Regions from separate parts of the Arthrobacter sp. NPDC092385 genome, predicted to be linked through region 3. Evidence: riboswitches for the same ligand, from Rfam matches in the RefSeq annotation. Region 3 holds a riboswitch; each other region holds the start of a gene.

Region 1 (6,964 bases), on a different contig from region 3:
CGGGCAGCCCCAGCGTGCGCGCGGCCTCGACGTAGCCGGACCGCCTGACCAGGTGTGTCTGCGCCCTCGTGATGCGGGCGTAGTAGGCAATGCTCCCGGCGCCGATGGCGAGGATGGCGTTCTCGGTGCCGCCACCGATGATGCCGATGACCACCAGTGCGAGCAGGATCTCCGGGATGGCCAGGGTGACGTCGAGGAACCTCATCACGGAGGCCTCGACCAGGCGTCCGTTGAGGCCGGCGAGGAGGCCGATCGCCGTGCCGCCGAGGACCCCGATCGCCGTCGCGCCGATGCCGATGTACAGGGAGGTGGCGGCACCGTGGACGATGCGCGTGTAGTTGTCGGCGCCGGAATCGTCCGTGCCGAACCAGGCCGCGGCACTCGGCGCCTCGAAGCTTCTGGCCGGATTCACCGCGTAGGGATCGCCCGGGGCGAGAAGGCCGGGCACCAGGACCGAGGCCGCCAGCCACAGGAGGAAGGCGGAGGCCAGCAGGATGCCCGGGCGGATGCGGAGCCGGCGTCGTGCCCGCGGTGTCCGGCCTGGCGTGCCCGCCGGTGACACCGGGGGACCGCCCAGGGGGGTGGCGAGGGTTGCGACGGCGGGTGGGGCGGTGCGGGAGGCGATGCTCATGCTGTCACCACTTTCGGATCGATGAGCGTGTAGAGGAGGTCGATCACCAGGTTGACGACCACGTAGACCGCGGCCGAGAGGAGCACGATCCCGATGATGACGGGCAGGTCCTTGTTGTAGACCGAGGCCAGCGTGAGCGAACCGATGCCCTGCCGGCTGAAGAGGGTCTCGACGACGACCGACCCGCCGAGGAGCGCCGCGACGACGAAGCCCGACATGGTCATGACGGGGATGGCGGCGTGCCGCAGCGCATGGCGGATCCGCACCGGGAGGTCCCGCATGCCGCGGGACCGTGCCGTCAGGATGAACGGCTGCTCCAGGACGTCCTCGAGTTCGTTCCGCAGGACCTGGGACAGGGTCCCGAAGATCGCGAGGGCGAGCGTGAGTGCCGGGAGGACCAGGGCCGCCGTCCCCTGGTTGCCGCCGATGGGGAACCATCGGAGCGTGAAGGAGAAGACGATCAGCAGGGCGAAGCCGATGATGAAGGTCGGCGTCGCCGCGAACACCACCTCGATACCGGAGACGATCGACCGGATCCAGTTCGCACGCTGCGCCGAGAGGACGGCGACCGCGAAGGTCAGGGGCAGGGCGATTCCGACGGCGGCGCCTGCGAGCGCCGCCGTCGCACCGATCTGCTGGCCGATGGCTTCCGTCACCGGCAGGCGCAGGCGGTAGGACTGCCCCAGGTCCCCCTGCAGCAGGTTCCCGAGATAGCTGCCGTACTGGACGATGAACGGCTGGTCGAGCAGGTAGTCGGCGCGGACCTGCGCCAGGGTCTCGGCGGTGGGCCGTGCGTCGGGACCGCCGAGGATCAGCAGGGCGGTGTCACCCGGGATCAGGTAGACCGCGAGGAACGTCAGCGTGGCGGCGCCCCAGAGGACCCCGATCCCGACGGCCAGGCGTGTGAGGATGCGCCGGAGGACGGCCACCTACTCCGCCTTCCAGGCGTAGGTCAGCACGGGCACGGGGTGGGAGGTGTCCACCGCGACGTCCTGGACGGTGTTGGCGTAGGCGAACTGGCTCGGGTTCTCGTAGAGCGGGACGCCCGGGACGATCTCGAGCAGCCGGTGCTGGGCCTTGGAGTAGGCCTCGGCCGCCTCGGGGCCGTCACTGGCTTCACGGGCCGTCAGGAGCAGTTCGTCCAGGGCCGGATCGTCGACGTAGGACGAGTTCTGCCCGATCCGCTCCCCGGTGATCTCCGAGGAGTGGTACCGGATGAAGAGGACGTCGGTCGTGTTCGTGTGCCATACGCCCGCCAGCGCGTCGTAGTCCCCGGCGTAGCGCCGCTCGGTGAGCTGGGCCTGCGGGAGCTGGATGATCTGGAGGTCGAAGCCGGCCTTCCTGGCTTCTCCCTGCAGCTGGACCAGCAGGGGGCTCGGCGTCGAACTCTCCACCGCCGGCACCTCGACCACGAGGCGCTGACCGTCCTTGGTACGGAACCCCTCGCTGTCACGCGTGGACCAGCCGGCGTCGTCCAGCAGCTTGTTCGCCCGCTCGGGATCGTAGGTGAGCGTTCCCTCGACCGAAGGGTCGTAGTACTTGCTCTCCTTCGACAGGAAGCTGTCGATCGGGGTGTAGGTGTCGAAGCCGAGGCTGTCGGTGACGGCCTTCGTGTCCACGGACGCGGCGAATGCCTGGCGGACCGCGAGATCGTTGAAGGGTGCGCGGTTGAGGTTGAAGCTCAGGACGTACGGGCTGCCCGTCCGTGGCAGGTTCTCGTACGTGAAGTTCGAATCCGCCTGGACCGCGGATGCGTTCTGCGGTGCGAGGTTCTCGGTGAGGTCGTACTGGCCCGAGACGAGCGACTGGTGCCGGATGACCGGCTCGCTGACCAGGGTGACCTCCACGCCGTCGAGGTGTGCCTCGCCGTCGCCCTCGAGCCACTCCGGCGCCCAGTCGTAGCCGGCGCGCTTGGTGTAGCTGATGCTCTGGCCGGGCTTGTAGTCCGCGACCGTGAACGGCCCGGTGCCGATCGGGTTCTGGCAGAGCGTCTCGGGGGCTTCGGTGATCGCCTTGCCCGAGTTCATGCCGAGCCACGACTGCGCCAGGGTGTAGAGGAAGGGCGTGTAGGGGTACTCGAGGTGGGCTTCGAAGGTGTACTCGTCGATGACGGTGCCGTCCACGTACGGGGCGATGTACGCAGCCGCGAGGGGGGACTTCGTGGCCGGATCCCGCATGTGCTCCAGGTTCTGGCCCAGCACCTCGGCGTTCCAGGGCGAGCCGTCACTGAAGGTCACTCCCTCCTTGAGGTGGAACGTGTAGGTCTTGCCGTCCTCCGAGATGTCCCAGGATTCAGCGAGGTAGGGAGCGATCTCCCCGTTCTCGTCGAGCGTCACGATGTTGTCGTAGATCAGCCGGCCGAGGAATTGCTGCTGTGTGGCAGAGATCCCGTGGCCGTCGAGGCAGCCGGGTTCGGCCGAGATCGACACGTTCAGGATGCCGCCGTCCACCGGCTCGTCACCGGCCACCGAGGAGGGACCGGCCGGACCGGCGCAGCCGCTGACAAGGGACACCAGGGCGACGGCCGACAATGCGGTGAAGCTGCGGAATCGGCGGCGATCTCGGGCAGGACGAATTACGGATGCATTCATGGAGAATTCCTTGGAAGGGGTCCGGCACCGCGCACAGCGGAATTCACCGGAAAAGGGGATGAAGAGCAACAGGATGCGCAGGACGCGCAGGGTCTGCTAGGGGAGGGGGAGGGCGCTACAACTCACGGGGAGTGCCTTTCGAAGTGCTCTTGCCCGCGCCGGACCAGCACGAAGTGCCAAGGCGGAGGCCGCTTCGTCATCCGAACCACCCAGGAACATGGGGTTGGTGCGCGGCCTAGTCGGAGCTTGGCGGCCGCATCTCTTGAAGCTGAATTCACTATAGGCAGAGAATCCGGCAGTCGCGCCAATAAGAAGTAATATGACCGGGTATTGCGATATCGCCCCATCAGGCAGCGGATCCGATGCCGAACAGGGATCCCGCCTTCCGCTCAGAAAGGCATTCGATGATCGCTGCCCGTACCCCGGCTTCGCCCTGGACCACCGGCTCCTGGCGTAACCCGCCGGAGGACGCCGTGGTGGAAGGCGGCCACCTGCGCGTGACGGCCGTGGAGGGAAGCGACGCCTGGCGGCGGACGTCGTACGGTTTCGTCCACGACAGCGCTCACGCCCTGCTGGCACCCTTCCCCCAGGACACCGCTCTCGACGTCTCGTTCCTGCTCGACTACCGGGAGCAGTTCGACCAGGCCGGCATCTACCTGCACAGCAGTGCGGAGCACTGGATCAAGGCCGGAGTGGAGGTGTCCGACGGCGTTCCCCAGGTGGGTGCCGTGGTGACTGATCGTGTATCCGACTGGTCGGTCGCCCCGGTGCCCGAGTGGGGTGGGCAGGAGGTGACGGTGCGCATGAGCAGGAGCGGCGATGCCGTCACGATCCGCGCTCGCAGGTCAGGGGAGGCGTTCCGCCTCGTCCGCGTCGTGCCACTCGAACCCGGCCTGGAGGTCTCGGCGGGGCCGTATTGCTGCTCGCCCACGCGAGCGGGCCTGACAGTGACCTTCACCGGCTGGGCACAGGGGGAAGCGGACGCTGCGCTGCACGGGTAGGGGAGTCGCTGCCGCCGCCGGCCTGTGCATCAGCCGATGACGACGGCGCCGTCGTCATCGATCCGCCAGGTGGGCAGTCGCTCGGACGAACGAGTCAGGATGAGGTGGTTTTCCATGGAGCTCTCGGCGGGCGGCCGGACAGGCCTGGCCGGAGCGGCGGTGGTCGGGGTCGCCTTCGGGATGGCCCGCTACGCCTACGGCCTGACGCTGCCCGGCATCCGGCAGGACCTGGGGCTCTCCGAGCTGGTGCTCGGCCTCATCGCCAGTGCGACGTTCGCAGGCTACCTGGCCGGCCTGCTGCTCGCCGGGCCGCTGGCTGCTCGCCGCGGTTCGCGCGCTCCGACAACTGTGGGTGGAGCATGTGGCGCCCTGGGAGCGGTGCTCGTGACACTTGCGCAGTCCCCGTGGCTGCTCGCGGCCGGTGTCGTCCTGGCCGGCAGCGCGGGGGGCTGGGTCTGGGCGCCCTACTCCGACATCGTGACCCGTGCGGTGCCCCTGCAACACCGGTCACGGACGTTGGCGATCATCACGACCGGCACCGGCGGTGGACTGGTTCTCCTGGGTGGCCTGGCCGTCCTTGCAGCACTGGGCTCATGGCGCCTGGTCTGGGCCGGTATCGCTCTTGCCGCGGTGGCAGCCGCGATCCTGAACCTCCGCCTCGTGTCGCCGACCCGTCCGGATCCGCGCCCGGACGGACCGCACGGTGTCTCCTCACTGGCGAAGGCGCTGCGGGTACCCGCCGCCTACTCCGTCGTCTACTTCGCCGTCGTCGTCATCTACTTCACCTACGCAGCGGACACCCTGGCCAGCGGCGACCTCCCCGCTCTTGCCGTCCCGGCACTCTACGCAGCTATCGGCCTCACCGGCGCGGCGGGCCTGGCGACCGAAGCCGCAGTGCAGCGGATGGGCGCCTCGCGGGTCGCCGCCCTCTGCCTCGTCACGGTCGCTGCAGCACTGGCACTCCTCGGCCTGGCCAGTGACTCCCTGACCGCGACGGCAGTCTCAGCGTGCATCTTCGGTGTCGGATACATGGCAGGATCGGCGGTCCTCGCCGTCTGGACCGCCGAGCTGGTGCCCGACCGCGCAGGCGCAGCATTCACGGCCTGCCTTGTCGTCGGAGCCATCAGTTCGGTCGCAGCGCCGGCCCTTGCCGGCGCCGTGATCCCCGGCCTGGGCCTCGGACCCCTGCTCGTCCTGACCGCCGCGGTGTCACTGCTCAGCGGGATCGCGCTGATGCTGCGTGACTCGACAGCGGCGGCCGTCGGCAGGACCAGGCCGTAGTTCCAGGAACCCTGCTCGTCGTCGGAGTGCGCACCCGCCCTCGGAACACGCCGTGTCGCTAGCCCGGAACAGAAGTCCCGGCCGAGGCGGGTCCCGGCGGGGACTTCTGCAACGTGCCGTGGGGCGGGTGAGAGGAGGGCCTATGTGTTCCTCACTTCCTCGGCGTCCTCCGTGGCGACGGCGCCGGCTGCGGCGAGGGCGACGCCGAGCACCAGGTGCGCCCAGCTGGTGGCCGCATTGGTGGAGAAGATGTTGGCGACCATCTCGGCGTTCGCGAAGAGGCCGTAGATCCAGAGGACGAGGAAGAACGCGCCTGCGCCGACGAGGTAGGCGCGTGCTTCGATCGGCAGCCGGGACAGGAGGAGTCCCGTTGCACCTACGAGGGCGTAGATGACGCTGAGGAGGACGCTGGTCTGGAAGATGCCGAGGAACAGCGCGGACGAGTTGGCGGCGAACGCCAGGGTGCCGTAGTCCGTGGTGATCCCGGGGATGAGGCTGAGTGCCCCGATCAGGAGCAGCAGCCCGCCCGCGACAAGGGCGAGCGTGGATGCCGAGGCCCGGGAGCGGGTGTGTGCGCTCTTGGGATGAAGGGCGGAGGAGGACATGACCGTTTCCTTTCGTGGATTGTTGCGATGTGGGGAAGCATCACCACTCGTCGGGAGGACCGGGCATCTGGCAGCGCTCGGGGGTGGCGTCCGTACGGTGCGGCGAGGGACGTTCAGTCGGCTCAGCCTGTGCGGCTCCATCTGACTGTCTGCGATGCGGAATCACGGATGGTCCGTCGAAGATGTGTGATGCATTCAAGAATGCGGCGACGGCGCCGAGGCCGGTAGGGGATAACGTCCCTATTCGACGCCCGTACCGGGACCGGGTCTGTTCATGGTCTCGCCCGTGGGCCGCCCTGTGTGCCGCCCTGTGTGCCGCGCACTGGTGGAAGCTCGTGGGGTGCGTGCTGCTCGTAGTGCGTACAGGATCGTCAGCAGATCGATACCTTCCTGGCCGACCGCGCCCGCGAGCGGGGGGACGAGTCCTACGGCTGCGCTCGCCATCAGCAGGACGCTCAGGCCGATGCCGATTCCGATGCTCTGCAGTGCGATTCGTAGGGTTCGTTTTCCGATGAGCACGGCCTCGGTGACTTTGGAGAGGTCGTCGACGGTGATGACGACGTCCGCTGATTCGCTGGCTGCCGTCGATCCTTTTGCCCCCATTGCTATCCCGATGTCTGCTGCTGCCAGGACCGGGGCGTCATTCACCCCGTCGCCGACCATGATCACGGGACGATCAGGGAGGTTCCGGACGATGTCGACCTTGTCCTTGGGCAGGCAACCGGCGTGGACCGTGCTCACGCCGGCCTGTCGTGCGATGTGCCGGGCGGTCGTCCCGATGTCTCCTGTGAGCATGAGGACCTGGTGCACGCCGAGCGCCCTGAGGGAGGTGATCGTCGTCGTCGCGGTACTGCG
Region 2 (6,964 bases), on a different contig from region 3:
CGGCAGACTGGTCGTCGAACCGCGCTCGATCGACATCGGCGGACCGGATCTCCTCTCGGAGGCCACCGCGGCCGTGGTGCGCCGGCTCGTCACCATCGAGCATGACATCGAGGGCCTGCCCGAGGGCCTCGTGCTGCAGGACGTCGCCGTCCAGGACGACGGCTTCCGCGCCACCCTGCGTGGCGAGGACGTCGCGCTCGTCCCCTGACCTCTCCCACCCATCCTCCCGGCGCGGATCATCCCGCTCCTGGTCGCCGGCAGGGCACATCGGCGGCGAGGAGCACCCGGAACCTAGAGCGCCGGATCCACGAGCTGCTGCAGGAGGGCGCCGTAGCGACCGATGATCGCCTCGTGGTCCTCGGCGAGGAGCCGCTCGTCCTGGACGACCCACAGGGCGTACATGAGCCCGCCCACCAGCGCCGCCGCGAGGCGTGCACGCAAGTCAGCACCGGGCCCGGTGAGCCGTGTCTCGAGGGGCGCGACGAAGGTCGTCTCATGGAGGTGCCGCAACTGCGCGCTCACGGCCCCGGCGTCACTGGCCCGCAGGAGCGTGAGGTAGAGGGGCCGCAGGTGGTCCTCCGCATCGAGGACGAACCGGACGAACCGTTCCCCCAGCGTTGCGGGGTCGCCGCCGAGGAGCGGCTGGTAGTCCGGCATTTGGGGGAGCGCCTCGAGGAAGAGGGCTTCCTTGGATCCGAAATAGTGGATGGGCAGCGCCGCATCCACTCCTGCCGCGGATGCTACGGAGCGGACCGAGGCGCCGGCATATCCGCGCTCGAGGAACAGGGTGCGGGCGGCGGCCAGGATGGCGCTGCGCGTCTCCGTCCGGCCTTCGATCATCCTCCAACCCTAGACGGCCGGGTTCCTCCTGCGAGTCCGTCCGGGACAATGCCCGTCGAAAAAGGAGGATCGCGCGCGACACTGGCCATTCAACGGCGTTGAATGTAGCCTGCAGGGACAGCAGCACTTCCCCCGATCCTCCGAACCGGAAGGACCTCCCATGTCCCGGACTCCTGCCACCCTGACCGCCTCCAGCACCATCGACCAGTGGCTCGGCCACCCCGAGGGAGGGCCTGTCCTGAGGGGGTTCCTCGCGCAGGCCGGCACCGACGAGGCAGCACTCGGCCCCGCCCGGTCCATGCCGCTGCAGCAACTGGTCGCCCTGAGCCAGGGCGCACTGCCGCAGGCGGCGGTCGACGATCTCGTCAGGCGGGTCAACGGAGGCATCATCCCGGAGGCGGACGGCTCCGCCTGGCAGGAGCGCCCGGTCGCGGGCCGGTTCGAGGGACGCACCGTCATCGTCACGGGGGCAGGATCGGGCATCGGCCGCGCCACGGCCTCACGCGTGGCCCGTGAGGGCGGCCGGGTGATCGCCGTCGACATCGCCGCGGATCGCATCGAGGACCTCACCGCGTCCCTGGACGACTACCAGGTGGTGCCGATCGCGGCCGACCTCACCGACGCCGAGGCCGTGGCGCGCATCATCGCCGGCACCGAGGGACGCATCGACGCACTGGCCAACGTGGCCGGCATCAACGACGACTTCAGCCCGCTCCACGAGGTCTCGGACGCCATGTGGTCGCGCGTCTTCGCCGTCAACGTCGAAGGACTCATGCGGCTCACCCGGGCCGTGCTGCCCGTCATGCTCGACGCCGGTCGCGGGTCGATCGTCAACGTGGCGTCCGAAGCAGGGCTTCGAGGATCGGCATCCGGCGTCGCTTACACGGCGTCCAAGCACGCGGTGGTGGGCATCACCCGCAGCGCAGCGTTCATGTACGCGAAGGATGGCGTGCGCATCAACGCGGTCGCGCCGGGCGGAGTCGCCACCGGCATCCCGATGCCGGGCACGCCGTCGGCCTTCGGGTCGGCGCGGCTCGAGGCGGCCCGGGTCAACATCCCGAGCATCGCCGATCCCGCCCACCTCGCGGCAACCATCACCTTCCTGCTGAGCGACGACGGCGTGAACATCAACGGCGCCATCCTGCCCTCCGACGGCGGCTGGTCGGCCGTCTAGGACAGGCCGCCGCGGCGGGGCAGCACGGCCCTTGTCCACCGCCGCGTTGTCAACTAATGTTGACGCATGGAGGTGGAGAGGATGAGAACACTCGTCGGATCGATGGACGGCAGAGGGCCCAGCGAAGCACTGCAGGCAGTCGCCGAACTCCAGCGGGAGGTAGGGCGTGCAGAAGCGGGCCTCGTCCGCAATGCCCGCCAGGCAGGACTGTCATGGGAGGCCATCGCCCAGAGCCTCGGGGTGAGCAAGCAGGCGGTGCACCGGAAGTACGGCAAACGGTAGCTCGACGTTTGCGCCTGACCGTGGGCGTACCGTCGTCGCCCGGCCCGGCCCGAGGAATGGCAGCGGATACGCTGGTGCCATGACTGTTCTCGTGTTCCTCGACCCGGCCCACGACGACGGCAAGGTCGTCGACGCCTCGCAGCCGCAACTGATGGCCACCGACCTCGGCGCCACGCGCGGGGACGGCATCTTCGAATCGCTGCTGGCCGTCGGCGGAACTCCCCGGAAGGAGCAGGCGCACCTCGCGCGGCTCGCGTCGTCGGCCGCCGCCCTCGACCTGGTGGTGCCCGGGGCGGAGGCCTGGAGCCGCGCCATCCGCACCGGCCTGCGGGAGTTCGCGGCGGCCGAGCCGGACCACGGCCACGCCGTCGTGAAGCTGATCGCCACGCGTGGGGTGGAGGACGCGGGCCGCGCCACGGCCTGGGTGCAGGTGGCGCCCGTTCCGGCGTCGACCCTGGCACAGCGCGACGCCGGCCTGAAGGTCCTGTTCCTCGAGCGCGGGTACGACAGCACCGTGGCACAACGTGCGCCGTGGCTGCTCATGGGTGCCAAGACCCTCTCCTACGCGGTGAACATGGCGGCCATCCGCCATGCGAAGGCGCACGGCGCGGACGACGTCATCTTCACGTCCTCCGACGGCAAGGTCCTGGAAGGACCGACGTCCACCGTGCTCCTCGCCTACGACCGTGACGGGCAGAAGACGCTCCTCACACCGCAGTTGGAGAGCGGCATCCTGGCGGGCACGTCCCAGAGCGCTCTCTTCGCAGCGGCGAAGGAGCAGGGGTGGGAGCTCGGCTACGGTCCGCTCGAACCGCACCACCTGCTCGACGCCGACGCCGTCTGGCTGATCTCGAGCATCCGGCTCCTCGCGCCCGTCCTCTCGCTCGACGGCCAGGACCTGCGTACGTCGGCCGCGCTCACCGCCGAACTCACCGAGCTCGTGGACCGATTCGTGTAATCTCCACCACAAACGGCCGTGTAGAGGCCCGTTTACCGCGTCAAACGCCGATTTCCGCCCGCTGTCGTTTTGACCGGGCCCTTCACCCTGCCCTAGCGTTTTTCTTGAAATCAAGAGTTCCAGCCCTCGGCCCTGGCCGGCTGGACAGCAACCCTCTCCCGTAGTGGGGTGCTCCAGGTGAAGATTCGGCCGCCGGGACCAGTCCCCCGGTTGGCAAGTACGGCGTCGTGCGGCGTCCCGGGATCGCCGGGTAGCCACATCACAACGCGCACAGCCCAGAACAGCGAGCGTGTCACCCAGCAGCAAGCAGCCTCCTTCCGTGCCGTCGACCGGCACCTCCGAAAACCCCTCACCCTGTGCGCCCGGAACCCGGGCCGGCATCGAAGGAAACCATGAACATCTCCCGTAAGGTCCTCACGGCACTCGCCGTACCCCTCCTCGCCCTGACCGTCTCCTGCGGCAGCTCCAGCAGCGAGCCCACCGAGACCACCGACGCCCTGGCCGGCAGCGACCAGCAGACGCTGGACAAGTACACCACCGAGGACACCACGCCGATCGACGGGATCGACACCTCGAAGCTCGGACTCATCACCGAGGGCACGCTGCGCGTCGGCACCCTCTCGGATGCGCCTCCGAACATCTTCATCGAGAACGGCGTCTTCACGGGCTACGACAACGAGTTGCTGCGCGCCATCGGCGACAAGCTCGGCCTCGAGGTCGAGTTCGCCTCCACCGACTTCTCGGCGCTGCTGGCGCAGGTGCAGAACAAGCAGTTCGACGTCGGATCCTCCTCGATCTCCACCACCGAGGCCCGCCGCGAGAACGTCGGCTTCACCAACGGCTACGACTTCGGCTACATGGCCGTCGTCGCCAAGAACGGCTCTCCGGTCACGGGCTTCGACTCGCTGTCCGAGAGCACCCGGATCGGCGTGGTGCAGGGCACCGTGCAGGACGACTACGTCACCAACACCCTGGGCCTCGAGCCCGTGCGCTTCGCCGACTACAACACCGTGTACGCCAACGTGAAGAACGGCCAGGTGGACGCGTGGGTCGCGCCGTCCCAGCAGGCCACCGGCCAGGTGAAGGAGGGCGACGACACCACGATCGCCGAGACCATCATCAACACGGAGAACTTCACCGCCTATGCCGTGAACAGCGAGAACCAGCCCCTGATCGACGCCCTGAACGCGGGCCTCGACGCCGTGGTCGAGGACGGCACGTGGTCCGAGCTCACCAAGGAGTGGTACCCGGACCGCGAGATGCCGACCGACTGGAAGCCCGGCAGCAAAGCCGTGGAAGTAAAGTAGCCGACCCTCCATGAATGCCCTTGAACAGCTCGCGCAGACCTTCTTCGACTGGGAGGCGATGGCCGCCGTCCTGCCGGAGCTCCTCGCGGTCGGCCTGCGGAACACCCTGATCCTCGCGATCGCGTCCGGCGTCATCGGGACGGTCCTCGGCATGGTCCTCGCGATCATGGGGATCTCCCGCAACCGGCTGCTCCGCTGGGCGGCGCGCATCTACACGGACATCTTCCGTGGGGTGCCCGCCGTCGTGATCATCCTGCTCATCGGCATCGGACTCAGCCCGATCTACCGCGAGGCCACCGGCAGCACGAGCCCGTTCCCCATGGGGATCCTCGCGCTGTCGCTCATGGCGGCGGCCTACATCGGCGAGATCTTCCGCTCCGGTATCCAGAGCGTGGAGAAGGGACAGCTGGAGGCCTCGCGCGCCCTGGGCTTCAGCTACCGCTCGTCGATGCAGCTCGTGGTGGTTCCCCAGGGCGTGCGGCGCGTGCTGCCCGCCCTGGTGAACCAGTTCATCGCGCTGATCAAGGAATCCTCGCTCATCTACTTCCTCGGGCTGCTGACCAGCGAGCGTGAACTGTTCCGGATCGGCAACGATGCGGCCAGCAACACGGGCAACCTCTCGCCGCTCATCGCCTCCGCCGTCCTGTACCTGTGCCTCACGATCCCGCTGACCCACCTGGTCAACTACATCGACAACAAGTTGCGGACGGGCAAGAGGGAGAAGCCGGAACCGGACGAACTGGCCGCGAAGATCGGCGAAGGAGCCAAGGCGTGAAGACCATCGAATCGGGAACCCTGACCGGCAGGGACCTCCACCTGTCCTTCGGGACCAACCACGTGCTCCGCGGCATCGACCTGCACGTGGAGCAGGGCACGACGGCGTCGGTCATCGGCCCGTCCGGATCCGGCAAGTCCACGCTCCTGCGTGTCCTCAACCGGCTGATCGAACCGGACAGGGGAGACATCCTGCTCGACGGCCGGTCCGTGCTGAAGGACAACCCGGACGAGCTGCGCCGCCGCATCGGCATGGTGTTCCAGCAGTTCAACCTCTTCCCCCACAAGACCGTGGTGGACAACGTGTCCCTGGCGCTGCGCAAGCTCCGGAAGATGTCCGCGGACGAGGCCCGGGAGAAGGCGCTGGCGCAGCTGGACCTGGTGGGACTGAAGCACAAGGCCGATGTGCGGCCCGGCAACCTCTCGGGCGGCCAGCAGCAGCGCGTCGCGATCGCCCGGGCGCTGGCGATGGACCCCGAGGTCATGTTCTTCGACGAGGCGACGTCCGCCCTGGACCCCGAGCTCGTCAAGGGCGTCCTCGCCCTCATGGCGGATCTGGCCTCGGCGGGCATGACCATGGTCGTCGTGACCCACGAGATGGGTTTCTCTCGCAACGTCTCCGACACCGTGACGTTCATGGACGGCGGCGTGGTCGTGGAATCCGGTCCGCCGGCCGCGATCTTCGACGACGCGCAGACCCCGCGCCTGCGGTCCTTCCTCGCGGACGTGCTGTAGGAGCCCGCTGCACCAGCGCCGACACGGCGGCCGCCCCGGTCAGGACAGGATGAAATTCCAGGTCCCGGCCAGGACGGCCGCCGTTACTGCGCCCGCGGCGATCAGGAGCCCGACGACGGCGACACCGGCGTCGAGCGGGGAGAAGGTGCTCGTCCGCGCCCACGTGCGCGTCCCGCCGCCGAATCCGCGCGCCTCCATCGCGGTCGCGAGCCGCGTGGCGCGCCGGATGGCCTGCACGATGAGCCCGAAGGACTGCCCCAGCAGGTTCCGGGTGCGGGCGACGACGGACCCGTCCGAGCCGATGCCCCGGGCGTGGCGCGCGAGCCCGAGTGTCTCCCACTGCTCCACCAGCAGGCCGACGAGCCTCAGCGATGCCAGGCCGCCGAGCACGAAGCGGTGCGGCAGGTGCAGTTTCTGCGCGAGGGCATCGGCCAGGTCGGTGGGGTCGGTGGTGAGGAGGATGAAGATGCCCGGCAGCGCGAGCGCCAGGCCCCTCAGCCCCACGGCGGTGCCCGCGGCCACCGATCCCTCGGTGAAGAGGAGGGGCCCGACGTCGAGCAGGACCGCGCCGCTCTTCTCCGCCAGCAGGGCGGTCCCGTAGGCGCCGACCACGGCCGCGACCAGCAGGGGCCAGATACGCCGCGCCAGGCCCACCACACTGATGCCCAGCAGCGGCATGAGGGCGAGCTCCGAGGCGAGCACCACCGCGGCACTGACCCAGTCGATGCTCGCCATCAGGGCGAACGTGATGACCGTGGCGGCGAACAGCTTGGACACCGGATTGGCCCGCACGAGGGTCTTCCCGGTCAGGACCGGCGTCAGGTAGTCGCTGCTCATCGGGACACCAGCCGTCCCGCTCCACCGATGATGTGCAGCGATGCTCCGCCGAGCGCG
Region 3 (6,964 bases):
GCGACCGACGTCGACCCCGCCGCCCTGGTGCACGTCCTCACCTCCCTGCCGCCCGCGGTCCTCGCCCTGCCCGTACGCCCGCCCTGGGCCGCCCGCGTCAGGGACTACGGCGAAGGTGCGGTGGCGGCCCTGCCCTCCGAGGCCGCCCGGATCCGACGCCTCGCCGCGGCCATCGACGACGCCGTCCGTTCGAGCGACGCCGGCCCGCTCGTGCCCACCCACGGTGACTTCTACGAGGGAAACATCCTCATCACGGACGGCGCCGTGTCCGGGCTGCTGGACGTCGATGCACTCGGACCCGGGCGCTTCGTCGACGACCTCGCCTGCTTCCTCGGCCACGTCGCCGTCCTGCCGGGACTCCACGCCGGATACGCCCACGTGCCGCAGGCCCTCCTGCGCTTCCTGCGGGCCTTCGACGAGCAGGTGGACCCGGCCGCGCTCAGGAGCCGGGCCGCCGCCGTCAGCCTCACGCTCGTCGCGGGAGCGCGGAGCCGCACGGGGGGCGATGACGGTGCCGCGGAGGCGCTGTCCCGGCTGGCCGTCGCCGAACAGTTCCTCACCGAGGCGCGCGCCGTCGCCGGCCGGCGACGGTCCTGACGCGTGCAGCACCATGACCGGGGGCGTTGATGCTGGCGGCCCCTGCGTGGTTATACTTCCAACAGCTTCAAGAACTGCGGCCGCCAAGCTCCGACTGGGCCGCATACCAACCCCGCGCTCATAGGGTGGTTCGGATGACGAAGCGGCCCGCATTCGCCCCTCCCGGGGTATCTGGTACGGGCAAGAGCTCGCGAAAGGACGCGGCCCCGTGCCGTCCCATGACACCCTTCCCAGTCGACGCATCCGCCGCAGAGATCCCGATGGTGGCCCTCAGCATCCAGGACTACGAGGTGCTCACCGCTCCGCGGGAGGCGTTCGTCGCCTTCCTCCTCGTGCCGCCGTCCGGAGGCGGCTCCGCGGTGAGGGCCGGCCGGGGACCGACGGGTAGCTGAGGAATGGCACCGCCGAGCGGGCTCCTCCTGGACACCGACGTCATCGCGGAGCTGCGGAGCCCGAGCCCTCATCCCGCCGTCACCGGTTTCCTCCACCGGCGCCGCCACTTCCGGATCTTCGTCTCCGCGCTGAGCCTCGGCGAGCTGCATTCGCTGGGCCGCCGGAACGAGCACTTCCCGGACCTGGAGGCCTGGCTGCACGAATTCGCTGAGCGGTTCGGGCCCAACATCCTGTCCGTGGATGCCGACGTCGCCGTGGCGTGGGCGCCCCTTGCCGACCACGCCGACGTGGCCCTCGCCGATTCCCTGATCGCGGCGACGGCCCTCCACAGGGGACTCGCCGTCGTGTCGGGGAACACCGAACCGTACCGGAGGCTCGCGGTCCCGGCGATCAATCCCTGGACGGCGGGCGAGCAGCCCGCGGGTCCTCCCGGCGTCGTTCCATGACGTAACGATCGCCCTTTGTGACGGACGCCTGGTCTCACAACGTCACGGGACGCCATGTTGCGTCAGGTTTGCCGCCCGGCACGGCTCGCTGCTTAGAGTGATCCCACCAACCATCAAGAGCGGCCGAGAGATCTGGCTTGTTGACGCCGCAGCAACCATTCGGCTGTGCCCTCGGGGGCAGCGGAACCGGTGCTAATGCCAGAACCGATGGAGACACATCAGTGAACCCACGTGAGGACCCGGCGCGCCCGCGCCCGGTACCACTGGGCCGCGGCATCCTGCTGGTGCACTCCCTCGGCCCTACCGAGGAGTTCGAATGGCATTTCCTGGACACGGAGCGGTACCGCCGTCGCTCTCCTACGAGCTGTACCCGCCGGCCACCCCGGAGGCCGGCGACGCCGTGCTGCGGACCATCGACGAACTCGGAGCCACCCGTCCCGACTACGTCTCGGTGACCTACAGCGGCACACCGGCACGACGACGGGCGTCCGTCGAGCTCATCGGGCACCTGGTCACCAGCACCCGGCTCCGACCGGTGGCCCACCTCTGCTGCGTGGGGGAGACGCGGGAGGGCCTGGACCTGCTGGTGCGGCAGTTCGTCGGGCTGGGCGTCAGGGGCATCCTGGCGCTGCGCGGTGACCTGCCGGCGGATCCAGGGGTGTTCCGCGGCGAGCTGCCCTTCGCCCGGGACCTGGTGGAACTGATCCGCGGGGTCGAGGCCAGGCACGGCGCCTCACTCGCCGGTGGCCGGCTCGCCGTGGGGGTCGCGGCCTACCCGACCAGGCACCTCGAGTCGCCGTCGTTCCTGCACGATGTCGAGGTGCTGATCTCGAAGCAGCGTTCCGGCGCCGATTTCGCGATCACGCAGGTGTACTTCGACCCCGCCGAGTACGTGCGCCTGGTCCTCGCAGCCCGTGCGGCCGGCGTCAGCATCCCGATCATCCCCGGCGTGATGCCCACCGTCAGTGTCCGGCGGCTCGAGCGGCTGGCCCTCATGACCGGCGTACGTCCCGACGCCGGGCTGCTGCACCGCCTGGAAACGGCCTCGAGCGAGGCCGAACGACGGCGGATCGGCGTGCGGGCAGCGGCAGTGCTGGCCCGTGCGGCCTTCGAGGCAGGAGCCCCCGGCCTCCATCTGTACACCTTCAACGACTTCCGCGCGTCCGTCGACGTCGTCGAACAGCTCGACCTCCCGGCGGCTCGCCTCGCCGGCGCCGTCCCGGCCTGAACGCCCCGGACCCACCAGATCCAGACCCGACACCACCTTCGAAGGAGCACCACATGAGTACCACCTTCCCCGCCGCCACGATCCTCGGCTACCCGCGCATCGGGCCGGACCGGGAGCTGAAGAAGGCCCTGGAAGCCTACTGGGCAGGCCGCCTGGACGAGGCAGGGCTGCACCGTGCGGCCGAGCAGCTGCAGGACCGCACGGTCTCACGGCTCGCCGAGCTGGGCCTGAAAGAGGCAGATTCCTCCATCCCCGCGGATTTCGCCCTCTACGACCAGGTGCTCGACGCCACGGCCGCCCTGGGCGCGCTGCCGTCCCGCTTCGCGGACCTGGCCGGCGAGGACGGTTCCGTGGACACCGCGGCCTACTTCACGCTGGCCCGGGGCGACGGCGACCGCGCGCCGCTGGAGCTGACCAAGTGGTTCGACACGAACTACCACTACCTGGTCCCCGAAATCGGCCCGGGGACCACGTTCGCCGCGGTGGCCCACCGCCTGACATCCATCGTTCGCCGGCAGAAGGACCGCGGCGCCGTGCTGCGCCCGGTGCTGGTGGGTCCCGTGACCTACCTGCTGCTGGCCAAGGCCGAGGAGGGGGCGCCCGCCGGGTTCGACCCGCTGTCCCGGATCGACGACGCCGTGGCGGCCTACGCGGGGATCCTCGCTGCGCTGGCGGAAGCGGGCGCCGCATGGGTGCAGCTGGACGAGCCGGGCCTCGTGGGCGACCGCGGCGGCGAGCTGGCGGCGCCGGGCGGGCCGGTGGAGCGGGCGTACCGGCAGCTGGCGGGTGCCGTGGACCGGCCGGCCCTCCTCGTGACCACGGGTTACGGTACCGCCGGTGATCCGGCGGAACCGGGCCAGGCACTGGCAGTGCTCGCCGCGGCAGGCGTGGAGGCGGTGCACGCGGACCTGGTCCGGGGGGCCCGGCCCTCGGTCGGGGCGCTGCGGGCACTGGGCGGCACGCGCCTCGTGGCCGGCGTCGTGGACGGACGGAACGTCTGGGGGAACGACCTGCAGTCCTCTCTCGCCGTGCTGGAGGGGCTGCAGTCTGAGACCGCGCATGCGGTCAGCACGGCGACGTCCACCTCGCTGCTGCACGTGCCGCACGACGTCGCGGCCGAGTCCGCCCTGCCGGACCACCTGCCGGCCTGGCTCGCCTTCGCCGACCAGAAGGTCCGCGAGGTGGTGGTCCTGGCGCGCGGACTCGCCGAGGGCCGCACGGCAGTCGCCGATCACCTCCAGGCTGCGGAGGCGGTGCTGCGCGAACGCGCGCTGTTCGACGGCGTCGTCGTGGACCGGGTGCGTACGCGCACCGGCGGACTGACCGAGGAGGCGTTCACCCGCGGCTCCGCCGCACACCGGGCCGAGCTGCAGCAGGAGAGGCTGGGGCTGCCCCTGCTGCCGACCACCACCATCGGTTCCTTCCCGCAGACCGGTGAGGTCCGCGCCGCCCGTGCCGCGGCCCGCAGCGGCAACATCCCGCAGGCGGGGTACGAGCAGTTCCTGCGGGAGGAGATCACCCGCGTGGTGCGGCTGCAGGAGGGACTCGGCTTGGACGTGCTGGTGCACGGCGAGCCGGAACGCAACGACATGGTGCAGTACTTCGCGGAGAACCTCGACGGCTTCGCGGCGACGGAGCAGGGCTGGGTGCAGTCCTACGGCTCGCGCTGCACCCGCCCGTCCATTTTGTGGGGCGACGTCACGCGCCCGCAGGCGTTCACGGTCCCGTGGATCAGCTTCGCCCAATCGCTGACCGAGCGGCCGCTCAAGGGCATGCTCACCGGCCCGGTCACCATCCTGGCCTGGTCCTTCGTCCGCGACGACCAGCCGCTGGGCGAGACGGCCAACCAGGTGGCGCTCGCCCTGCGGGACGAGATCGCGGACCTGGAGGCGGCCGGCATCGCGATCGTGCAGGTGGACGAGCCGGCCCTGCGCGAGCTGCTGCCGCTGCGCGCCGCTGATCAGCGGGCGTACCTTGACTGGTCCGTCCGCGCGTTCCGGCTGGCGACGTCCGGTGCCGCCGACCACACCCAGGTCCACACCCACCTGTGCTACTCCGAATTCGGTGAGGTCATCTCCGCGATCGACGGACTGGACGCCGACGTCACCAGTATCGAGGCCGCCCGCTCCCGGCTCGAGGTGGTCGCGGACCTGGCCGGCTTCGGGTACTCGCGCGGGATCGGCCCGGGGGTCTACGACATCCACTCGCCACGCGTGCCCTCCGAGCCGGAGATCTCCGGCCTCATCGAGACGGCGCTGGCCGCCCTCCCGGCGCAGCAGTTGTGGATCAACCCGGACTGCGGCCTGAAGACCCGCGGCTACGACGAGACCGTCCTCTCGCTGCGGAACCTCGTCACCGCAGCGAAGGCGGCGCGCGCGAGCACCGCCGTCCAGCGGGCGGAGCAGGCCCTGGCCGGCTCCTGACCGCCGCGCGGCACACGGATCTCCCGGGTGCCGCGCCGCTTCCGGGCAGGACCACGGTCGTGGCCCTGCCCGGGGCCGTTCGGGCCGGTGGCTGAGGGGGCCTTCGCTGTCGCGGCGCGTGGACGGTGAAGGGGCAGCACGCCGTTTCGCCGTCCGAGCAGCTGGAAAGTGGTGGAATGTCGCAACCTTCGCTCAGTTTTGGGTCAACTCGTCACCTGGCGACAGGGTGGTGACAGGACGGCTGTTAGCGTCACTTTGAAAGATGCCGCCGGACAGCGCCACGGACTGCGCGAGCTGGTTCGCATGTCCTTCGAAGCCAGCTGGGGAGCTTGCTCATGCATTCACGTGACCGTGAAGAACTCATCGTCGACAACCTGCCACTGGTCGGGTATCTCGTCTCCGCCCTGTGTGCGCGTGCGACGCACCTGTCCAGGGAGGATCTCGCCTCGGTGGGTGCCATCGCGCTCATCACCTCGGCGGATTCGTTCGATCCCACGCTGGGCGTTCCCTTCGGCGCCTACGCGCGCCGCCGGATCACCGGCGCCTTCGCGGACGAGATGCGCGCCAACGACTGGGCCCCGCGATCGGTCCGCCGGCGCATCGGCGACACCCTTGCCGCCCAGGGTTCCCTCGCCGCCTCGCTCGGTCGCACACCCACGACCGATGAGCTCGCCGTCACGCTCGGCCTGAGCCGCCAGGAGGTCCAGTCGGCGCTCGACGACGCCGGCCGCTCCGTGCAGACCCTCGACGAGACCGTCCTCGACATCGTCCCCGCCGTCGATCCGCTGCCCGAGGCGTCGCTCCTGGCCGACGAGCAGGTACGCCACCTCCGCGCCGCCGTCGCCCACCTGCCGGGCCGCATGCGTCACATCATCGAACAGGTCTTCTTCGAGGGCCGGTCGGTGACCGAGGTCGCGGGGGAGCTGGGGACCACGCACTCGGCGGTGTCCCAGCAGAAGTCCGAGGCGCTCCGCCTCCTGCAGGATGGCCTCGCCACGCATTATGCCGACGGCGCCGATGCCGCACCTGGTCCGGTGTCGCGGATCTCGCCGAAGCGCCGGGCCGAGTACCTCTCGACGCTGGGGGCCGCGCTCACACCGCGAGCCCATGACTACACGACCAGCGCCCGGCCGCGGGCCCTCACCCTGGCGTCCTAGCCGGTTTCGAACGTCTTTCAGCGCTTCGCTGTTGAAGATGGGACAGGTGTGGTTGGATTTACCTAGGTTACTTAGCAATCAGATGGTTCCGTGCCTGCGGTGTCGTGATCATCGGGTTGAACGCGGGGGTCCCAGAAGGTCTCAGTCATATGCTCACTGCTCAACTGCCCATCCTTTCCGCCCACGTACGTCCCGCTACTCCAGGTGCCTCGAAGGCGTCGGCCCGTACCGGCGCCGACGGGCAGGCGTGTGATGTAGGGGCTTTGCTACTCCGTGTGGCCGACCGCGAGGTGCAGGCGTTCGACGAGCTCTACGCGTGCACCTCACGCCGGGTGTACGGGCTTGTGCGCAAGGTACTGGTGGATGCGGAGATGAGTGCCGAGACGACGCAGGACGTGTTCCTCGCTCTCTGGCTGGGCGGTGCAGCCCGGTTCGACCCCGCCGTGGGCTCGGGGATGTCCTGGATCATGACGCTCGCGCACCGCCGCGCCGTGGACAAGGTCCGGGTCGAGGAATCCCATCGCGCCAGGGATCTGCGGTGGGGTATCAAGAACCACGACGTCGACTACGACCAGGTCGCGGATACCGTCGTCCAGCGAGCTGAGATGGACGCAGTCAGGGCATCCTTGAGCGTGCTCTCCGGGGTGCAGCGTGAAGCCATCGATCTCGCCTACTACGCCGGCATGACCTATGTCCAGGTCGCCGACCATCTAGGCGTCC
Region 4 (6,964 bases), on a different contig from region 3:
GTGGGGGATCTATCAGCGGATCGTCACCGCGTACCGGGAACCCGACAAAAAGAAGGGAAAGGAGCTGATGCGGGCCGTCGTTATATCGGTCACCGCCGGCGTTCCAGCGGCCCTGGTCGAGATCTGCAGGGTCGGCCGGACCCTCAAACAATGTGCCGGTGATGTGCTCGCGTTCTTCCACCGGCCTGGCACCAGCGATGGGCCCACGGAAGCGATCAGTGGACTGCTCGAGCACCTGCGCGGATCAGCCCTCGGGTTCCGGAACCTCACCCATTACATCGCCCGATCGATGCTCGAATCAGGCGGCTTCAGACCCTACTTACACTCTCATTTACGATGGACCCCAATGACCTTTCCCAAATAGTCAATCAGTGATAGAGGGTCAGGACCGTTGGGCGGTAAGCTCGGCACGCACGATGTCTGCGCCCGCCGTTAGTGCGCTTAGCTTTTCGAATGCGACGTTCCGGGGTAGCGGTGCCATACCGCAGTTCGTGCTGGGAATCAGTTTGTCCGGCCCGACGAATGTGAGAGCCGCCCGGAGGGTATCGGCAACTTCCTCAGGGGTTTCGATCGTCTCGCTCGCCACATCAATGGCTCCGAGCATGACTTTCTTGCCACGGATGAGTTCAATGAGATCCATCGGGACATGGGAGTGGTGGCATTCCAGCGAGACGATATCGATGGACGACTGCCGTAGGAGTGGAAACGATTTTTCGTACTGCCGCCACTCTGGCCCGAGGGTCGCCTTCCAATCGTTGTTCGCTTTAATCCCGTAGCCGTAGCAGATGTGCACGGCTGTCTCTGCACGTAGTCCTTCTGCCGCTCTTTCCAGCGTGGCTACTCCCCAGTCCTGTACCTCCTCGTGAAAGACGTTGAATGCGGGTTCATCGAACTGAATGATGTCAACGCCTGCTGCCTCGAGCTCCTTCGCTTCCTCGTTGAGGATCGTCGCGAACTCCCACGCCAGCGCTTGTCGGCTTTTGTAATGGCGGTCGTAGAGTGTGTCGATCATTGTCATCGGTCCGGGGAGCGTCCACTTGATCGGTTGATCGGTCTGTCCGCGCAGGAACGTCGCATCCGCGACGAACACGGGTTTGTCACGGCTTACGGCACCGACGACGCTTGGCACGCTCGCGTCGTATCGATCGCGGATCCGGACGGTCTCGCGCTGCTTGAAGTCGACCCCGGTGAGATGTTCAATGAACGTCGTGACGAAATGCTGACGCGTCTGTTCCCCGTCGCTGATGATGTCGATGCCGTGTCGGTGCTGCTCGTGGACGGCGCTGCGGAGGGCATCCTGCTTACCTTCGACCAGCGCGCCGTCGCGTAACTTCCACGGGGACCACAGAGTCTCTGGCTGCGCGAGCCATGATGGTTTCGGCAAGCTGCCGACGATAGCGGTGGGGAGAAGTGTGTTCATTTTGATGCCTTTCGCCCGTCAGTTGACGGGAGTGAGATGGTCGGTGACCAAATGTTCCAGGACAAGCTTGTGCGGCGTGATGAGGTGTTCCTCCGTGTACTGCCCCTGCACGACTGCAAGCCGGTTGCGTTCGATGCGGTCATAATTGATGTCCGTCCGGGTGAAGTCCTGCGATTCCAGGCTCGGCCGGTAGATACTTCCGGCGGTCGAGTTCGCGTTGTAGATTTCCGGTCGGTAGATCTTCTGGAAACTTTCCATCGTGCTGACGGTGGCGATGAGTTGCAGGTCGGAATAGTCCGTGAGTAGATCGCCGCGGAAATAGAAAGCAAGCGGTGCTACGGCGCCCCGTGGCATGAAGTAGCGGGCTTGCAGTCCCATCTTCTTGAAATAGTCGTCCGTCAGCGAGAAGTCGTCCTGCTCGTACTCGACGCCAAGAACCGGGTGGCGGACATCCGTTCGACGATAGGTCCGGCTCGTCGAGACGCTGATACAGATCACCGGCGACTTCGGGAAGTGTTCTCGGTACGCGGCGGAGTCGAGGAAGCGCTGGAAGAGCACGCCATGCAGCGCACCGAAGTCCTCGGGAACGACGAACTCCGTCGTGCCTTCATTGACCGACGGCAGCCGGATACTGAAGTCGTAGTCGCGGACATACGACGAGAAGTTATTTCCCACGATCCCTGCGTGACGTTCCCCGGAGCGCGGGTCGAGGATGTGAATGTCGAGCATCTCGAGCAGCGGAAAGCGTTGGTGTGCCCCTTGTGCGGAGAACTCGAGCTCGACGGAGACAATGTCGAGCTCGACGACATAATGATCCCGTCGTGCATCACCTCGCTCCGCAAGGTCGTTCAATCGGTGATCAATCATCTCCAGGACGTTACGGAGGTTCTGCTGCCGATTCTCGCCCCGGGCGAGATTAGCGAAATTCGTGGTGGCCCTCGACGTGGTCGACGGCACGTAGTGCTCATCGAAACGGGTCGTGGAAATGCTGAAGGTGATCTTATGCGCCATGCGCGGTTACTCCAATAGTTCCGGGATCGTGGTGCCAAGCTCCTTCTGGCGTTGGAGGAGGTCCACCACGGCAGTGGTGAGCAGTCCTTCGAATTCCGGTGTCCGTTCCAGGGTGAACCCGTCCTCGGCAAAGGTGCGGGCGGCGTTGGCGGCGATCAGTTCCGGTGTGCGCGGCAGCGAGCCGGCGAGGCTGGTGGAGATGCGATCGAGTGTCATGATGCTGTCCTTTCCATCGGTCCTGCCATTAGCACCTTTCCGGACAGGGAATCCGGGGGAAGCTGCAGCGTCATGGAGGCAGGTCTCTCAGCTGCTCTGGATGGTGTGGCTTAGGGCTCTAAATCCACCGGTGACGTAAGGCACGCCCCCTCCACGACCATCGGCCGAGCACCAGACGGAGGGGCTGCGCACCATCATGAACAGCAATCGGTGCGGCGGGAAAGTCTTACGTCATGTGTCCTAGAAATTCGTTGTATGACGACGGGAGGCTCGTCCGCAGCCCGTGAACTGCCTGTAGTCCGTCGGGGACGTGTCATCGGCATGCATGTTCGCGTCACAGGAAATTACGTGCTTATACTTCCAACAGCTTCATGAACTGTGGCCGCCAAGCTCCGACTTGGTCACATACCAACCCCGCGCTCGGTGGGTGGTTCGGATGACGAAGCGGTCCGCATTCGCCCCTCTTCGGGGTACCTGGTGCGGGCAAGAGCTCCCGAAAGGACGCGGCCCGGTGCCGCCCGCCCATGGCTACTACTTCCCCAAGTGCTGAGTCCCACGCCGAGGTTCCACTGTCGGCAGTGAGCATTCACGACTACGAAGCATTGATGGCTCCACGCGAAGCGTTCGTAGACTTCCTCCTGAGACCCCATGTGGTTCTACATCGCTTGGAGAATGCTGGTCTGCCTGCGCTGGCAGTCTGAGGAATGGCACGCACAAGCGGCCTGCTTCTGGATACCGACGTCATCGTGGAGTTGTGGAGCTCACGCCCTTCAACGGCTGTCGTCGATTTTCTTCAGCGGAGGCGACACTCTCGGATCTTCGTCTCCGCTTTGACGATCGGAGAGCTGCATCTGGTGACCCGGGAGAACCAGCAATACCAGACCATCGGTGCCTGGGTGCAGGAGTTCGTGGACACCTACAGCTCGAACATTCTTCCCGTCGACGTTGATATCGCCGCTGTATGGGGGCCGATGCTGAGCGACGCCGAGGTGTCCGCAGTCGATTCCCTCATTGCCGCGACCGCCATTCATAAGAGCCTTTCCATCGTGTCGGGACATTTGGAGGTCTACCGGAGGTTCGCGGTGTCGGCCATTAATCCCTGGATTCCAGAAGCGCAGTCCACCGCGGATGAGGCCCCACCGCTCCCGCGTTCCCGGACAGGACCGGTGACGCAGCCTGTCTAGACGATTCGACCTCAAGTCCTAACTACTTCTGCCGAAGGAGCATCTTCGATGAGTACCGGTGACGCTGGCTGTACGGCCACCTCCCAGATCCATGCAGGTTATGAACCGCAGGCGCCCTACCGGCCCGTGGCGGTCCCCATCTATCAGACCGCGGCTTACGAATTCCCGGACTACGCGTCGGCCCGGCGCATGTTCGCGTTGAAGGAGCCAGGCTTCACCTACACGCGGACCGGTAATCCGACGGTGGCGGTGCTGGAGCAGCGGATCGCCGCGCTCGACGGCGGCGTGGCCGCGCTGGCCACGGCGACCGGGCAGGCCGCCGTCGCCGTCGCCCTGCTGGCGCTGGTCCGCGGCGGGCAGCACATCGTGGCGTCGTCGAAGCTGTACGGGGGGACGGTGGACCTGCTGACGGACACCTTCGACGATTTCGGGATCGAGGTCAGCTTCGCCGATCCCGCACATCCCGGTGCCTGGCAGGACGCTGTGCTTCCGACGACGCGGGCCTTCCTGACCGAATCCATCGGCAATCCGCTGGCCACGCTGCAGGACCTGCCGGCGATCGCCGCGGTCGCTCATGCCGCCGGGGTGCCGCTGGTGGTGGACAACACGCTGGCGACTCCCGCCCTGTTCCGGCCCCTCGATCACGGGGCCGACATCGTGGTGTATTCGGCCACGAAGTTCCTCGGCGGGCACGGGAGTACCCTCGCGGGCGCCGTGGTCGACGGTGGGCGGTTCGATTTCTCCGCCTACCCGGACCGGTGGCCGCAGCTCACCCGTCCCAAGCGCCGCTACGGCGGGGAGATCCTGTGGGAGCGCCACGGCCACGGCGCGTACCTGGCCCTCGCACGCAGCAAGTACCTGCACGATCTGGGTCCCTCGCTCGCACCGGGCAGTGCCGCGCAGATCCTGCAGGGGCTGGAGACCCTGGACATCCGGGTGGCCCGGCACGCCCAGAACACCCGGGACGTCATCCGGTTCCTGGCGGGCCACCCGGCCGTCGCAGCGGTGCATCACCCCTCCGTTCCGGGCCACCCGCAGGCCGGACTCGCGGCCAGGGACTTTCCGCACGGGGCCGGCAGCGTGTTCTCCTTCGACCTGGCCGCAGAGCCAGGGCAGGTGGGGGACTTCATCGACCGGCTCCGGCTGTTCAAGCTGGTGGCCAACGTGGGGGACACCCGGTCCCTGGTCGCGCACCCCGCTGCGATGACGCACTGCCGGCTCACCCCGGAACAGCGAGCCGCCGCCGGGATCGCAGAAACCACCATCCGGCTCTCCGTGGGTCTGGAAACCGCGGCGGACCTCGTCGCGGACCTGGACCTGGCGCTGGCCCCGCTGGTGGGTGCCGCGGACATCGCGGCTACTTCTCCGGCGGCAGGGGCCCCTGCCGCCTTCGCAGGAAGAGGAGCCTGACATGGCGCAGTACACGGGGTTCAATACGACAGCTGTCCACACCGGGCAGGACCCTGATCCGTTGACCGGTGCGGTGATCCCGCCGATCTACCAGACCTCCACTTTCGTGCAGGACGGGATCAACGTGCTGCGGGCCGGGCACGAGTACAGCCGGGGCTCCAACCCGACCCGCAACGGTTTCGAGGCCCAGCTGGCCGCGCTCGAGCACGGGACGGCGGCCTTCGCCTTCGCCTCCGGGCTGGCGGCCGAGGACGCGCTGCTGCGGGCGCTGCTGCGCCCCGGCGATCACATCGTCCTCGGCGGGGACGGCTACGGCGGCACCAACCGGCTCATCAACGGGCTGCTGGGCCCGTGGGGTGTGGCGAACACGGCCGTGGACATCACCGACCTGGCGGCGGTGGCCGCAGCGGTCCGGCTGGGCTCCACCGCGATGCTGTGGGTGGAGACGCCGTCGAACCCGCTGCTGGGCATCGCGGATCTGGCCGGGTGGGCGGCGCTGGCGCACGATGCCGGGGCTCTGCTCGTGGTGGACAACACGTTCGCCTCGCCCTACCTGCAGCGGCCGTTGGACCTCGGCGCGGACGTGGTGGTGCACTCGACCACCAAGTACATCGGCGGGCATTCGGACGTGCTCGGCGGTGCCGTGGTCGTGGCCGACCGTTCCTTCCGCGGCACCGCGCTGGCCGAGACCATCGGCTATCAGCAGTTCGCCGGCGGCGCGGTCGCCGGGCCGCAGGACTGCTTCCTGGCCGCCCGCGGCCTGAAGACCCTCGGCCTGCGCATGGAGCGGCACACCTCCAATGCCCAGGCTCTCGCCGAATGGCTCCGGGATCAGCCCGGCGTCGCGGAAGTGCTCTACCCCGGCCTGCCCGAGCACCCGGGCCATGCCCTGGCAGCGCGCCAGATGTCGGGCTTCGGTGGGATCGTCTCGCTGCGCTTCAGTGCCGGAGAAGCCGCCGCACGGGCGTTCGCCGAATCGACCCGCCTCTTCGCGCTCTCCGTGAGCCTGGGCGGGGTGGAATCGCTGGTCTGCTACTGCTCGGAGATGACCCACGCCTCGGTCCGCGGGACCCCGCTGGCTGTGCCCACCGACCTGGTCCGGCTGTCCGTCGGGGTCGAGGACCTGGCAGACCTGCAGGAGGACCTGGCCACTGCGCTGGAGAAGACACGTCGGGCGTCCAGGAGAGCCGTGGCTCTCAGCGCTTGACCCTGGTGCAGCAGAACACCGCTGTTCCGGGCCTGCTCACTACCCAATACGACGGTCGATGACCCCGTGTTTCCTCATACGACAGCTCGCTTCCCCGGCTCTTGGATGCGGGCGCAAACGGTGCTTGATTGAATTCAAACGCCACGAAAGGACCCATCATGTCGGACATCTCGGACCTCAGCCCCCAGCGCCTTCGGCAGGTGTTGGGACACTTCGCCACCGGGCTCACGGTGATCACGGCGGCGACGCCCACGGGTCCAGCCGGGTTCACCTGCCAGTCCTTCGCCTCCCTCTCGCTCGACCCGGCGCTGGTCACCTTCAGTCCGGCGCGGTCCTCCACCACCTGGCCTCTGCTCCGTGCAGCGGGACGATTCACCGTGAACATCCTGTCGGCGGAGCACCAGCACCTGGCGGGCCAGTTCGCACGCTCGGGCACGGACAAGTTCGCCGGCGTCGACTACACCGCGTCTCCGCTGGGCAACCCGGTCCTGGAGGACGCGCTCGCCTGGGTGGACT

The links. A riboswitch is a leader RNA that binds a small molecule or an ion and turns the genes downstream of it on or off. The one in region 3 is predicted to bind S-adenosylmethionine.
Region 1: linked by a shared signal. The riboswitch ahead of ACIQCY_RS16730 (ABC transporter substrate-binding protein) and the one ahead of ACIQCY_RS03980 (methylenetetrahydrofolate reductase) in region 3 are both predicted to bind S-adenosylmethionine.
Region 2: linked by a shared signal. The riboswitch ahead of ACIQCY_RS01450 (ABC transporter substrate-binding protein) and the one ahead of ACIQCY_RS03980 (methylenetetrahydrofolate reductase) in region 3 are both predicted to bind S-adenosylmethionine.
Region 4: linked by a shared signal. The riboswitch ahead of ACIQCY_RS15995 (PIN domain-containing protein) and the one ahead of ACIQCY_RS03980 (methylenetetrahydrofolate reductase) in region 3 are both predicted to bind S-adenosylmethionine.

The regions. Positions count from the first base shown of each region.
Region 1 is NZ_JBIVQL010000019.1:12,573-19,536, forward strand. Features, by position in the region: gene ACIQCY_RS16720 (ABC transporter permease) at 1-631, opposite strand, end outside; gene ACIQCY_RS16725 (ABC transporter permease) at 628-1,560, opposite strand; gene ACIQCY_RS16730 (ABC transporter substrate-binding protein) at 1,561-3,222, opposite strand; SAM riboswitch class IV at 3,363-3,490, opposite strand; gene ACIQCY_RS16735 (DUF1349 domain-containing protein) at 3,627-4,223, shown strand; gene ACIQCY_RS16740 (MFS transporter) at 4,323-5,504, shown strand; gene ACIQCY_RS16745 (DUF4383 domain-containing protein) at 5,645-6,109, opposite strand; gene ACIQCY_RS16750 (heavy metal translocating P-type ATPase) at 6,350-6,964, opposite strand, start outside.
Region 2 is NZ_JBIVQL010000001.1:287,277-294,240, reverse strand. Features, by position in the region: gene ACIQCY_RS01475 (LmeA family phospholipid-binding protein) at 1-208, shown strand, start outside; gene ACIQCY_RS01470 (TetR/AcrR family transcriptional regulator) at 292-840, opposite strand; gene ACIQCY_RS01465 (SDR family NAD(P)-dependent oxidoreductase) at 1,001-2,014, shown strand; gene ACIQCY_RS01460 (AsnC family protein) at 2,081-2,296, shown strand; gene ACIQCY_RS01455 (aminodeoxychorismate lyase) at 2,376-3,254, shown strand; SAM riboswitch class IV at 3,363-3,480, shown strand; gene ACIQCY_RS01450 (ABC transporter substrate-binding protein) at 3,647-4,561, shown strand; gene ACIQCY_RS01445 (amino acid ABC transporter permease) at 4,572-5,336, shown strand; gene ACIQCY_RS01440 (amino acid ABC transporter ATP-binding protein) at 5,333-6,070, shown strand; gene ACIQCY_RS01435 (energy-coupling factor transporter transmembrane component T family protein) at 6,110-6,907, opposite strand; gene ACIQCY_RS01430 (ABC transporter ATP-binding protein) at 6,904-6,964, opposite strand, start outside.
Region 3 is NZ_JBIVQL010000002.1:181,851-188,814, reverse strand. Features, by position in the region: gene ACIQCY_RS03995 (phosphotransferase) at 1-597, shown strand, start outside; SAM riboswitch class IV at 663-790, shown strand; gene ACIQCY_RS03990 (hypothetical protein) at 816-989, shown strand; gene ACIQCY_RS03985 (PIN domain-containing protein) at 993-1,436, shown strand; SAM riboswitch class I at 1,544-1,650, shown strand; gene ACIQCY_RS03980 (methylenetetrahydrofolate reductase) at 1,753-2,664, shown strand; gene metE (5-methyltetrahydropteroyltriglutamate--homocysteine S-methyltransferase) at 2,718-5,087, shown strand; gene ACIQCY_RS03970 (sigma-70 family RNA polymerase sigma factor) at 5,423-6,244, shown strand; gene sigK (ECF RNA polymerase sigma factor SigK) at 6,394-6,964, shown strand, end outside.
Region 4 is NZ_JBIVQL010000016.1:27,577-34,540, reverse strand. Features, by position in the region: partial or broken gene ACIQCY_RS16015 (transposase) at 1-364, shown strand, start outside; gene ACIQCY_RS16010 (methionine synthase) at 383-1,420, opposite strand; gene ACIQCY_RS16005 (putative oxygenase MesX) at 1,439-2,431, opposite strand; gene ACIQCY_RS16000 (hypothetical protein) at 2,438-2,647, opposite strand; SAM riboswitch class IV at 3,015-3,143, shown strand; gene ACIQCY_RS15995 (PIN domain-containing protein) at 3,352-3,831, shown strand; gene ACIQCY_RS15990 (O-acetylhomoserine aminocarboxypropyltransferase/cysteine synthase family protein) at 3,880-5,241, shown strand; gene ACIQCY_RS15985 (cystathionine gamma-synthase) at 5,243-6,448, shown strand; gene ACIQCY_RS15980 (flavin reductase family protein) at 6,607-6,964, shown strand, end outside.